DNA from 2 places in the Pontibacillus sp. HN14 genome. Region 1 is predicted to be linked to the other one. Evidence: riboswitches for the same ligand, from Rfam matches in the RefSeq annotation. Region 1 holds a riboswitch; the other holds the start of a gene.
What was found. A riboswitch is a leader RNA that binds a small molecule or an ion and turns the genes downstream of it on or off. The one in region 1 is predicted to bind lysine.
Positions count from the first base shown of each region.

Region 2: another riboswitch for lysine. It lies ahead of LQ226_RS15615 (Na+/H+ antiporter NhaC family protein); the one in region 1 lies ahead of lysA (diaminopimelate decarboxylase).

Region 1 covers NZ_JAJOLR010000003.1:245,970-252,118, reverse strand. Annotated here, with positions in the region: gene rbsC (ABC transporter permease subunit) at 1-179, shown strand, start outside; gene rbsB (ribose ABC transporter substrate-binding protein RbsB) at 190-1,122, shown strand; gene LQ226_RS12450 (DJ-1/PfpI family protein) at 1,181-1,747, opposite strand; gene LQ226_RS12445 (DUF2268 domain-containing putative Zn-dependent protease) at 1,760-2,614, opposite strand; gene LQ226_RS12440 (putative glycolipid-binding domain-containing protein) at 2,789-3,088, shown strand; gene LQ226_RS12435 (YkvA family protein) at 3,271-3,720, shown strand; lysine riboswitch at 3,993-4,167, shown strand; gene lysA (diaminopimelate decarboxylase) at 4,261-5,547, shown strand; gene LQ226_RS12425 (hypothetical protein) at 5,653-5,877, shown strand; gene LQ226_RS12420 (hypothetical protein) at 5,910-6,149, opposite strand, start outside.
Region 2 covers NZ_JAJOLR010000005.1:131,652-137,800, forward strand. Annotated here, with positions in the region: gene LQ226_RS15600 (M23 family metallopeptidase) at 1-510, shown strand, start outside; gene LQ226_RS15605 (MetS family NSS transporter small subunit) at 553-645, opposite strand; gene LQ226_RS15610 (sodium-dependent transporter) at 648-2,165, opposite strand; gene LQ226_RS15615 (Na+/H+ antiporter NhaC family protein) at 2,493-4,061, opposite strand; lysine riboswitch at 4,302-4,486, opposite strand; gene yunB (sporulation protein YunB) at 4,548-5,336, opposite strand; gene LQ226_RS15625 (HD-GYP domain-containing protein) at 5,391-6,149, opposite strand, start outside.

The DNA.
Region 1 (6,149 bases):
GTGGAACGAGTCTATCAGGTGGACGTGGTTTAATTGTAGGAACACTAATTGGTGCACTTATTATCGGTACGCTGAATAATGGCTTGAATCTACTTGGCGTTTCTTCCTTCTTCCAGATGGTTGTGAAGGGTGTCGTTATTATCATCGCCGTATTAATTGACCGAAAGAAAGCAGCATAGGGGGATAAACATGAGAAAATTACGTCTATTATTAACGATGAGCCTCGTCCTTATTTTCCTTAGCGCCTGTTCCCTGCAACCGCCTGAATGGGCGAAGCCAAGCTCAGGCAACGGGGAAGGGGACGTGAAGGTCGGACTATCCGTTTCTACATTAAATAATCCTTTCTTCGTATCGATGAAAGAAGGCGTCGAGCAAGAGGCGAAAGCACAGGGAATGGAAGCCGTAGTCGTTGACGCTCAGAATGACGCAGCGAAACAGGTCAACGATGTAGAGGATTTAATTCAACAGGGCGTTGATGTTCTGCTCATTAACCCAACGGACTCAGCAGCAATCTCAACAGCCGTTCAGTCTGCTAACAGTCTAGGCATCCCAGTCATTACACTGGATCGCTCCGCTGAAAAAGGAGACGTCGAAACGTTAGTCAGCTCAGATAACGAAAAAGGCGGCGAAATGGCCGGGAAGTACATTGTGGAGCAAGTTGGTGAAGGCGCCAAAGTCGCTGAACTAGAAGGCGTTCCAGGTGCATCTGCTACCCGTGAACGTGGAGCAGGATTCCACAATATCGCTGATGAACAGTTAGACGTTGTGGCGAAACAAACCGCCAACTTCGACCGCACAGAAGGTCTGAATACGATGGAAAACATGCTACAAGGGAACCCAGACATCGAAGCCGTCTTCGCGCACAATGACGAAATGGCCCTTGGGGCGTATCAAGCGATACAAAGCTCAGGCCGCGATATTCTTGTTGTAGGATTTGACGGTAATGACGATGCCATGAGTAGTATCAAGAGCGGTAACCTATCCGCAACCGTCGCTCAGCAACCGATTGAGATCGGTAAACTTGCTGTACAAGCTGGCCAAGATGTCCTTGATGGAGAAGAAGTTGAAGAAACAATTCCGGTACCGCTTAAACTTGTGACAGAAGAAAATGTAGAAGAATAAAAATGTTATAGAGAACCCGGGTCTTATGCAGTAAACTGTCTAAGACCCGGGTTTCGTATTAACTTCTTAACTGATTTTTAAAGAATAAAACGGTCTCTAGTTCATCCTCACGATCTTCAAATAAAGCAAGCTCTTTCCCAACAGCCACCGCAAATTCAACATACGCATTTCCTTCAGCGGTAATCAAATTCTCGCACACCGTCACATCAGCTTTACTTTTATAAGCCGGATCAAAGCAAGTAGGAAAGTCTTCTATTTCGATCGATGTAGAATACTCCCTTTCTCGTAAAACAGAGCTTCTCCCTAAGAAAGTAGAAGCTCCGCAAATCGCAGCAATCCACTTGTTCTTCTGATCAAATTCCTGAATGAGGTTCAAGATTTGACGTTCTTCTAAAAGCGGCTCAGGATCTCCTCCTGGAATAATGAAAAGATCATACTCATCAGCCACGCATTCGTCTATCGTTTTTGTAACGTTCACTGTAAATTGTCCGCAGTGCGTCACCTCCGACTGGAGAGCCGTCGTTTCAACCTCACAATTGGTCACGCTTAGGATGTAGGAAAGAGGGCTAATCTCCCAATCAACATAGCCATCATATAATAGGAATAATGCTTTCAATGGATCCATCCTTTCATTTTTTTATTTTCTTGATACGTACCTTATCTGTTGTAGTTCTTCCTTCATGATCGCCGTAAACGAATCCTTCTCCCATAACATTAAGATCTCTTCTATATCATACCGTTTGAGCAGATTGGTAACGATTTGGTACCCAAGGTAATACCCCAAACGCGTAACTCCAAGATGAGCTCCACCATTTATAGAAAACCACTCTTTCATCATGGAACGAGCGTCTATATTTTCGACGTCTTCTTGGAATAAGCTAGCGATCCTTGCCTCCTGTTCTTGAGCGAAGGAAATCCATTCTACATCTGCTTCAAACGAGAAGTATTCATCAAGATCAGCTTCAACGATTCTTGTGGAAAGGTAAGTAGCAATCCCTTCCTGCAATAGCCAAGTGTAGGGACTATTCCAATCGACAAGGTCCCAAGAAAGGTTGTTCTGATTGCTATAAACAAAGTGCGTGGCATGACCGAATTCATGGGCAATAATTAACCGAATCGATTTCTCATTGTAAGGAAGTTTCTCTAAACAAAAAGCCACTTCCGGGTTATATTGACGATAGGTAAACGCATTACTTCCATATAACCCAACCAGTAAATGGACGTCTTTCGTAAATTGAATCGAAAACATTGATTCATACTCACCAGCAATCCGCGGAATCTCTCTCAGGAATACATCCCGCATAGGCAAAAGCTCTGGTAGTTTCTTAGGATGTAGACGAATCGCTCGCTCTTTCTTTTGTTCCTTATGTAAACAGTGATACATGAAGTACTGCTCATAATCTTGCTGATAGGTGCTGTAATACTCATCTAAGTAAAAGACGGTTGGTTTGTAATCCTTTACAAAAGGCTCTACCACATCAATAATCTTCATCAACCTTCCCCTTTCCTCTATATCCCTTCACACTACCTTTCTACAAAAATTTCCATAAACCTTGTTATAATGTTACGTAGTAATAATGTCATCGTATTCAGTAGAGACAGAAACTGAGGTTTATGGATCATCTATAGAATAATAGGAAGAGGATGAAATAGAAGGGGTGAAGGTATGGAGAAAAAAGTATTCTGGCAGCATATCGAACATTCAGGGAGTGAACACTTAAAGATTAGTAAAGAGGAAGGGAACATTACAGCACAAGGAGTCGTCCTTTTTGCCTCAAAAGAAGATATTCATCATATTACCTACCGCATCACCATGGACAAGAATTGGCTAACAAGACGCGTTGATGTGCAAGAAGACGAGAATCATTCCTACTCTTCATCCACTGTATGGCGCGTTTCCGTCTCCTCCCAATTTGGCAAAGGCGGGCCTGGAAACTGCGAGACTCCTGCGGCAAGAGGAGCCTAGGGGAGACCCCGCAGGAACGAGGAGGCTTCCCAGCTCGCCGCGGAAAGCGAGTGGTTTCCAGGCCCGCCTTATCCTCCATTAAAGCAAACGGAAACAATTCCTCAACATTTAGTGAGCAGGAATAAATCCGCACTATTCAGGGAAAACAGAAACCATGATCATTCCATTAAAGGAGAGGGACCATGGAGGAAAAGAAGACCTATCAACAACGCTTAAAAAACCTAAACCCAGCCCGCGCCATAGAACGAGGGCGTGCCTATTTCTCAGAAAAAGAATTCGGCGAGAAAGTACGCGCCTATAGCGGTCGCCTTGGAAAGAAAGGCGTATACTATAGCCTGCTCCTATTCTACGCATTCAAAAATCCAGACACCCCAAAGAAAGCGAAACTAACCATTGCCGGCGCACTCGGATACTTAATCCTACCAGTAGATGCAATCCCCGACTTAATTCCGGCAGTTGGGTTCGCTGATGACAGTGCCGTTATTATTTACGCCGTGTACCAGGTGTTGTCTCATATCAATGACGATGTTCGCGCTGAAGCGAAGGAGCGCATGAAGAAGCTCTTCGGAGATTCGATTAATGTGGATGACTTAGAAGATCCCCATGAATCGGACCGCCCCGCTGAAGGCTGATCGTGAAGACTTTTCTGAGTAGGGTTACTTAGAAAAGTCTTTTTCTGTATGATGAGAGTAGATTGAAATTCGGGAAGGGCGTGGGAATGATGTTTGAATGGGCATACGTTCCGGACTGGTTTGTGTGGATGACGGCAGTTGTCGTCGTGTTGTTTATTGCAGCAACCGAATATTTCTTAAGGTAAGATACTTTTTCCAAGAGGCGTATGATTGACAGTCGTTCAAAAAGAATGGTATAGTTTTGAACCATAATAAACTATATAATAACTCTCTCTGACAATAGAGGCGCGAGTATGATGAGTAGCTTTCCAGAGGACAATGGGTCCGGCGAAGGGAAGGGAAAGGCAGATCGCCGAGACTAAGAATAGCCATTCTATTCTTTGTTGGGCTGGTATTAAACAAATGCCAGACTGTCGCAATGTTAAATTGTGGAGCACTATTGAAGAGATGTTGTACATATTCTTCAAATAAGAAGAACCGTATGAACATCGCTTCATACGGTTTTTTTGTGTTGCAGAGGAGACAAAAGGAGATTTATACATGCAAACAGTTGAAGCGAACGTACGACATTCATTAGAAATCGGTGGGGTGAGTACGGATAAGCTAGTAGAAGAATACGGCACACCGCTCATGGTGTATGATGAGGGCATGATTCGACGTAACGCCCGTGCTTTCCGTAGCGCTTTCGAGTCAAGCGAACTCGACTTTCAGGTGGCTTATGCGAGTAAAGCTTTCTTATGTAAAGAAATGGCCCGATTAGCTAATGAAGAAGCGTTATCCCTAGATGTCGTTTCAGGTGGTGAGCTTTACACGGCTCTTGAAGCTGGATTCCCGGCAGCCCGCATTCACTTTCATGGAAATAACAAATCAGAAGAGGAATTAGCGATGGCACTCGATGCAGAGATCGGCTGTTTTGTCGTTGATAACTTCCTAGAGCTTGAGATGCTACATGATCTTGCCAGCAAGCGTAATCAAGAAGTGAGTATCCTGCTCCGTGTAACGCCTGGTGTAGAAGCTCATACGCACGAATACATTATGACGGGACAAGAAGATTCGAAATTCGGATTCGGTTTATCAAACGGCCAGGCTGAAACGGCGATCCAAATTGCTGCCCGTAAACCTCAATATAAACTGCTAGGCATCCATTCTCATATTGGTTCGCAAATGTTTGGAACAGAAGGTTTTGATCAGGCGATTCAGATCTTAACAGGATTTGTGTATCAGATGAACAAGAAGTACGGATTAGCGCTACCTGTTCTGAACGTTGGAGGAGGATTTGGCGTTCGATACACAGAAGACGATCAGCCGCTGACCATTTCTGAATATGTTACGGCTATTTCAGAAAGTGTGAAAAAGCATTATACGACTCACGAACTCCCTTATCCGGAAGTGTGGATAGAACCAGGTAGAAGCATGGTAGCAGAAGCGGGGACAACGCTTTATAAAGTCGGATCGAAGAAAATCATCCCCGATCTCCGCACGTATATCACGGTGGACGGTGGGATGACAGACAACATCCGCCCAGCGCTTTATCAGGCAAGGTACCAGGCGATGTTAGCCAATCGACCGGACGAGGATTCGACAGAACTCGTAAGCGTAGCCGGAAAGTGCTGTGAATCAGGAGATATGCTGATCTGGGATCTGATGTTGCCTCCTACCAATTACGGAGATATTCTCGCTGTGTTCAGTACAGGAGCTTACGGGTATTCCATGGCGAGCAACTATAATCGCATTCCACGACCCGCTGTTGTATTCGCCGACAAGGGGGAGTCCCGCGTCGTAATCGAGCGTGAGACGTATGAGGATTTGGTAAGGAAAGATCAATAGAAAAGGATATGTGTGGTAAAGGATTCCTCCCTATGTTAAGCTTAGTACAATATTTACCAACTTTTGGATGGTGAAGGTTCGGTTCGTTTAAGAGGGGGCTTAAACATGGTTTTGCAGAAAGTGAACTTAGGTTTGGCAGCTGTTATGATCGGTTTATGTGTGTATCATCTGTTGATCAATCCGATTGATTGGCCGATTGAGGTTATTTTTCCTCTTGTGGCTGTTCTGAATTTAGGATTTGGGATAGAAGAATTAAGAGATAAAAGTAAAAGGCGGGGGATTGTTTATTTAGCTGTATCTTTGAGCCTGTTTATCGCAGCACTCTTGTAAAGTATGAGTACAGGGCGAATTCGTTCGCCCCGTTATTCCATTTCCGTGCTTGGTACAAACTGAAGGATAATAAAGTTGAACCAAGTCAGGATCGGGATGGCAAAGATCAGTTCATAAACGTTCGTCTGCCCGATTCCAAATACCGTTGCCTCCGCACTCATGCGGTAAGAAATCCATGTCAGCGTTCCGAGTAGAGAGGCGTTTAAGACAAGCGCTAGTAGCATGCTTAAACGTTTGTGGCTTTTCTTTTTGAGTAGCAGAACAGATCCCAA
Region 2 (6,149 bases), on a different contig from region 1:
ATTATGAATACAGCAAAAGTATTTAAGACAGAGAAAACCATCGATTTAGGCCAACACATCTTTCCCGTCCCACTGAATCACAATTACAGTTACAAAAACACATGGGGGGACCCTAGAGGTTTTGGAGGTCGACGCATTCATGAAGGGACAGATATTTTTGCGAATTATGGAGTCCCTGTTCGCGCTACCTCGTACGGGGTAATTGAGATGAAAGGATGGAACAAATTCGGGGGATGGAGAATCGGTGTACGAGATATCCATAATATATACCATTATTTTGCCCATTTAAACGGATTTGAGAAAAATGTAAACGTCGGGCAAGTGGTTAAACCAGGAGATGTCATTGGATATGTAGGTGCATCGGGATACGGACCGCCTGGAACATCCGGGAAGTTCCCTCCTCATCTTCACTATGGTATGTATAAAGATAATGGCCATTCAGAGTGGTCTTTTGACCCCTACCCTCATTTGAAACTGTGGGAGCGCCAAACACGCCAATTGAAAAAATAACAAATCCCTCTAACGCTTGTGCGTAGAGGGATTTCCTTTATTTTATTTAGATGCTTTTACAGCGCGAACAATGCTGGCAATTAAACCTCCCCAGATCACAACTGCACCAATTACAAACATGATAATCCAGCTCATGTTTAGCCAACCTCCTTCTCATCTTTTGATTCTGTTGGCATAGCCAGTTCATTGTTTGGCCATTTCCGTACCGTCATTAAGGCACCAACGAACATAGCCCCAATGGCAACCACCCATCCAAAGTAGAACAAGAATTCAATTGGATAATCCGCGTAGTTTTTCATAAGTTCCACACGTAGGTTTTGTAATAACATATAACCTAATACAACCGGAGTAATGATACTTAGGCAAAATCTCCACCAGTACCCTAACATAATATCGGACAGACTATTCGCATGGGCTTGGAGATTCTTAAGTTCTTTCGCAAACCAGGCAACAGCGACAACTTCAAACAATCCAGCAAGTGCTACGCCGTAACTGTTAATAAAGTGGTCAACCGTGTCTAGGTAGAATAGACCTCCCTTAGTTGCGTATAGAAGAGAAATAACGGCTGATAATCCCCCACCGATCGCAACAGCTGTTCCACGGGATAAGTTGAACTTCTCCTGAACACCAGCTACATAGGTTTCCGTAATCGAAATTAATGAAGACAACCCTGCTAACACAAGAGAAGCAAAGAATAAGAAACCGAAGAACCCTGATAATACAGGCATTTCATTAATAATTTGTGGGAAGACCATAAACGCTAGACCAATACCACCATCTACAACATCCGTAACTTCCTGACCTGTTTGCATAGCCATAAATCCAAGAGCTGCAAATACACCAATACCAGCTAATAATTCAAAAGATGAGTTCGCAAAACCGGTAATAAAGGCGTTGTTTGTGATATCAGATTTCTTTGGTAAATAAGAAGAATACGTAATCATAATTGCAAAAGCGATGGATAGACTGAAGAAAATCTGTCCATATGCAGCAACCCAAACAGCAGGATCCCCAATCGCGTCCCAATTTGGTTGGAAGAAAGCCTGTAGACCATCGACCGCTCCATCAAGTGTTAAAGCACGTACAACAATAATTAAGAATAAGACCACAAGTGTTGGAATGAAAATCTTGTTCGCCAGTTCAATACCTTTCTTAACTCCCATACCAAGAAACGTTAATGTAATAATCCACACGATCGCAAGTGGGATAAGAACTTTCATATTCATGCCACCCATAACACCAGGTTCTGTGGCATTTAGAAAGTCTCCTCCGAAGAATGATGTCGTATCATCCCCCCATGCACCATTTAAAGCATAGCCTGCGTAAAGAACCGCCCAGGCGATAATAACAGCATAATAAGTAGAAATAACAAATGAGATCGCAACTTGCCACCAACCAATCCATTCAAACCCTTTCCGCATTCTCCCTAAAGATTTAGGTGCAGAACCACGGTATTTATGACCGATTGTGTACTCCATGATTAATAGTGGAATTCCGGCCGTTAGAAGTGCAAATAAATAAGGTAAGAAGAAAGCACCTCCGCCGTTTTCGTAAGCTGTCGCCGGGAATCTCCAAATATTACCGAGTCCAATCGCTGAACCCATTGCTGCTAGCAAAAATCCAACGCGTGTTCCCCATTGAGCACGTTTTTCCATGAATAGCCCTCCCCTTCTACAGTCATCTCCTGCGTTACAAGCTTATGCATATTGACCCAGGAGAATGTGTAATCTTTTTCTTTTTTCAGACTTTTCTAACTAATAGCTGTCTTTATTTTAACCACCCCATCACAGCTTGTAAAGTAATATTTAAAATTTTCAGATATTTACATTTAGGCTTTTTGTCCTACACTTTTTCTCTAAATACATTCATTACCATTACGTCATCTTTTCGGTGATCCTCCAAGGATTTGCAACAGGTATGTCATCTCCTAAATTCCATAAAAAAAGTCCGTTATGTATGATACATAACGGACTTTTTGATCTTTAAGCAGTTTTCGATTCGTTTACTTCTGAAGGTTTCCCTTTTGGATTAACAGCAAATACTATAAGCACTACAAGTAGAAGGGTAATCACAAGGGATAGGAATGCGCTAGATGTCATGCCATAAACCATGTATCCAACAGCAGTGGCTCCGGCACTAATTAGTGCATATGGCAACTGCGTCATAACGTGATCAATGTGGTTCGACCCTGCACCTGTAGAAGATAGGATGGATGTATCTGAGATCGGTGAACAGTGATCCCCAAACACACTTCCGGCTAACACGGCTGCTAAAGCAGGCAAGAACATGCTGACATCTGTGTTTGCTGCAATATTACCTGCTATCGGAAGCATAATCCCAAATGTTCCCCAAGAAGTTCCTGTTGAGAAGGCCATACCACCAGATACTAAGAAAACAAGCAATGGCAAGTAAGACGGATTAATATTTAAGGATTCAAATTGATTCGCTAAAAACTCCCCTGTTTCAAGTTCACCAATAATCGCTCCGATCATCCAAGCAAAGACCAAAATATAAATAGCAGGCAGCATTGCTTTAGAACCTTCTAATCCCACTTTTCCAAGAGATGATTTATCTCCAGGTTGAGCAACATACAGAACAAATCCACTAAGAGCTGCAAATAGGCCGCCAGCAAACAATGAACGGTTCACATTTGTATTCTTGAAGATTTCAAGAATCGTTACGTTCCCCTCTGTCCCTTGAATGCCTGTAATCACCATTGCGACAATCGTAGCTAGAATTAATACGATAATGGGTACAATAAGATGGTAAACGCGTCCGCTTTGAACGTCTTTAAATTCATTGTTTAAATCACCAGGAACATCTTTTGATTGGTCAACCAATTCCCCATTATATTCTGCTTTTTGCTCATGCTTCTTCATAGCGCCGATATCGAATTTGCGATAGATCGTTAAGAACACAAGTAAAATAGCAGCGAATACATATAGGTTCATTGGAATCATTTTAACAAAGGCTTCTAAGCCACTAAATTGGGTTAGCTCATTGGTAGCAATAATAGTTCCAATGGTTCCAATAATATAAGCACCCCAGCTTGAAATCGGAGAAATAACCGTAATCGGTGCTGAAGTAGAGTCAATCAAATAAGCAAGCTTTGCTCTTGATACTTTATAACGGTCCGTTAAAGGTCGTGCTACAGAACCAATGGCCAAACTATTGAAGTAGTCATCAATGAAAATAATAATACCTAGTACAGCTGGCATGGCTTGAGCACCTTTTCGTGTTTTCACACGTTGGATGGCCCATTCTCCGAAAGCACGACTACCACCAGAAGCTGTCATAAACGCTGTGGTAATCCCTAGTAATAGTAAAAAGCTGAGTAAGAATAAATTCCCTAAATTAAGGGCACCGTCCACATAGAAAATGGTATAGAATTGCTTCCATACTTCAGATAAGGTTGCGGACAAGGAAAAGTCGTGGAGCATAAAAGCACCTAGTAAAATGCCAACTCCTAATGAAATGAGTACTCGTCTTGTCACAAGAACTAAGACAAGCATAACTAGTGGTGGAATAAGTGAGTAAATCGTTCCTTCCATCTTTTCGTTCCCTCCGTGTTGTTGAGTTATTCGTCTCCTTCGTGTTACAGGCCTGATGTCTCTTGAAGGAAAGGAACGATGGACATGACGACGCAAGTACTGTCGAGCTCAGATTGGTGTGGTAATCTGGCTTTAAAATGCAGAAGAGTAAGAGGAAATAAAAAAACAGCAAATAATGATAGAGAAAATAACCTATCATTACCTGCTGTTTTATAGCAAATAATATTGTTATCCTCCATCTCGATCAGTAGCGCATCATGCAATCCAACGTCCGGTTTGCATGACAGTACATTCTCTATTCGGGAATGCACCAGCGTAAGAAAGATTGACGCTTCGTTACGCTTCGGCAAGTAGCCCTTTCGCCAGTTCTCATTGTTGTCATCCTCAAACTGGTTACTTATGCTAAATGCACCTCTACCTCATCGATATGATAAGGGTAGATGAAATTTAATTTTTGTGTAAGACATGTATTATCATAACAAGATTTTAAGGTCCTGGCAAGGGGTTTGTTGGAACTTCGATAGAAGGATTCATCCCACCGCCACCGCCATTATAAAAATCAGGTACCTTTCCAATAATGACGTTATGAGCAATAGGAACTTCTGTATCTACCGTAATTAATTTAGTCGAAAACGGTAATAAAACCTGTAAGTTGACTTCAACTTTCAGATCTATATCCACAACAAGCATATTGATTCCGTATTCTTTTTCTTCTTTCACCGCATCCGCCTTTACATTTCCGATATACGTAAAATGAACAGGAATTTCTGGTCCTAAATTTGATAATAGCGTGTTCCCTGTGGCTTGCCCTAAAGGAATGCGTGCAATCGTCCGCTTGTCTTGCACAATTTCTGAATTTGTTTCTTCTGGTTGATCATAGTCCACGTCATAGGAAATGCCAGGATCAGGATCTTCTCCCTCTCCTAACCTTGTTAAGTATTGATTAACGCGAAATAGGGTATCTCGAGTGACTTTGTTAATGGCAGCCGAATTAAATCCGGCTGAAACAACATTCCCTTGATCATCATACGTATATTGAACGAGATCATTAACATTCAAATCCTCAGCCATCTTTTTACTGACGGTTTCTGCAATGGCTTCTTTGGCAAATTGTTCTGTTCTGGCTTCTGCGATTTCCATAATCTTAGGTTCAATTCCTTTATTTATAATCCATAAGCTAACAAATGTGCTTATGAGAAAAAACATAAATGTAATGATAAAGATTTGTCTGGCTGGAGGTGGTGCCATTGTTCCCTTTCGCCTATTTCTCCCCATATTAAAAACCCCCTCTCCTCATTCTTATGCAAGATGAGGACAGGGATTGACTGTTTATTTTGTTTTTCCAACCAACGTCGTATCACATTCCGTAATCATGAGATTGAGTTCCTTTCCTAAATCTACCTCATAATAAGGAACGACAGCTTTTCCGTTCTCTTCTAATATCCTTATGTGAGGCCGGTCACTAACTTCAGTGTTTTGTCTAGAAACTACCCCTTTTCGCCCATCACTTAATGTGACACTTAATCCGTTCGGATAAACCGCTACACTTCTCCTAAATGCTTGAATCATATGTAAATCAAACTTCGTGCCAGAACCGGCATATAAAATCTCTAGACCTTCATGAGGAAGCATAGCTCTTCTGTAGACTCGGTTACTTGTGACGGCATCAAAGACATCTGCGATTGCCAAAATCTTAGCATAGTAATGAATATCTTTATCGCACAACCCCCGTGGATAACCAGAACCATCAAGTCTTTCATGATGTTGATAAGCACAGTGTGCAGCGACCAAGGACACACTCGGGGCCGCCCGGAGGATATTAAAGCCGGCCTCTGAATGCTCTTTAATAAGTTTAAATTCTTCATCATTCAACTTTCCAGGTTTGAGCAAAACTTCTCTTGGAACTTTCACCTTCCCAACATCATGCAAAATCGCGCCAAACCCAAGCTCTTCTAACTTCTTAGAAGGTAACCCAAGTTCCGTGCCTAACGCTAATGTATAAATTGTTACATTAAGAGAATGAGTGAAAATATAGTCATCGTATGTAAATACATCTGAAAGCAACGAGACAGCCTTCTTGTGACCCTG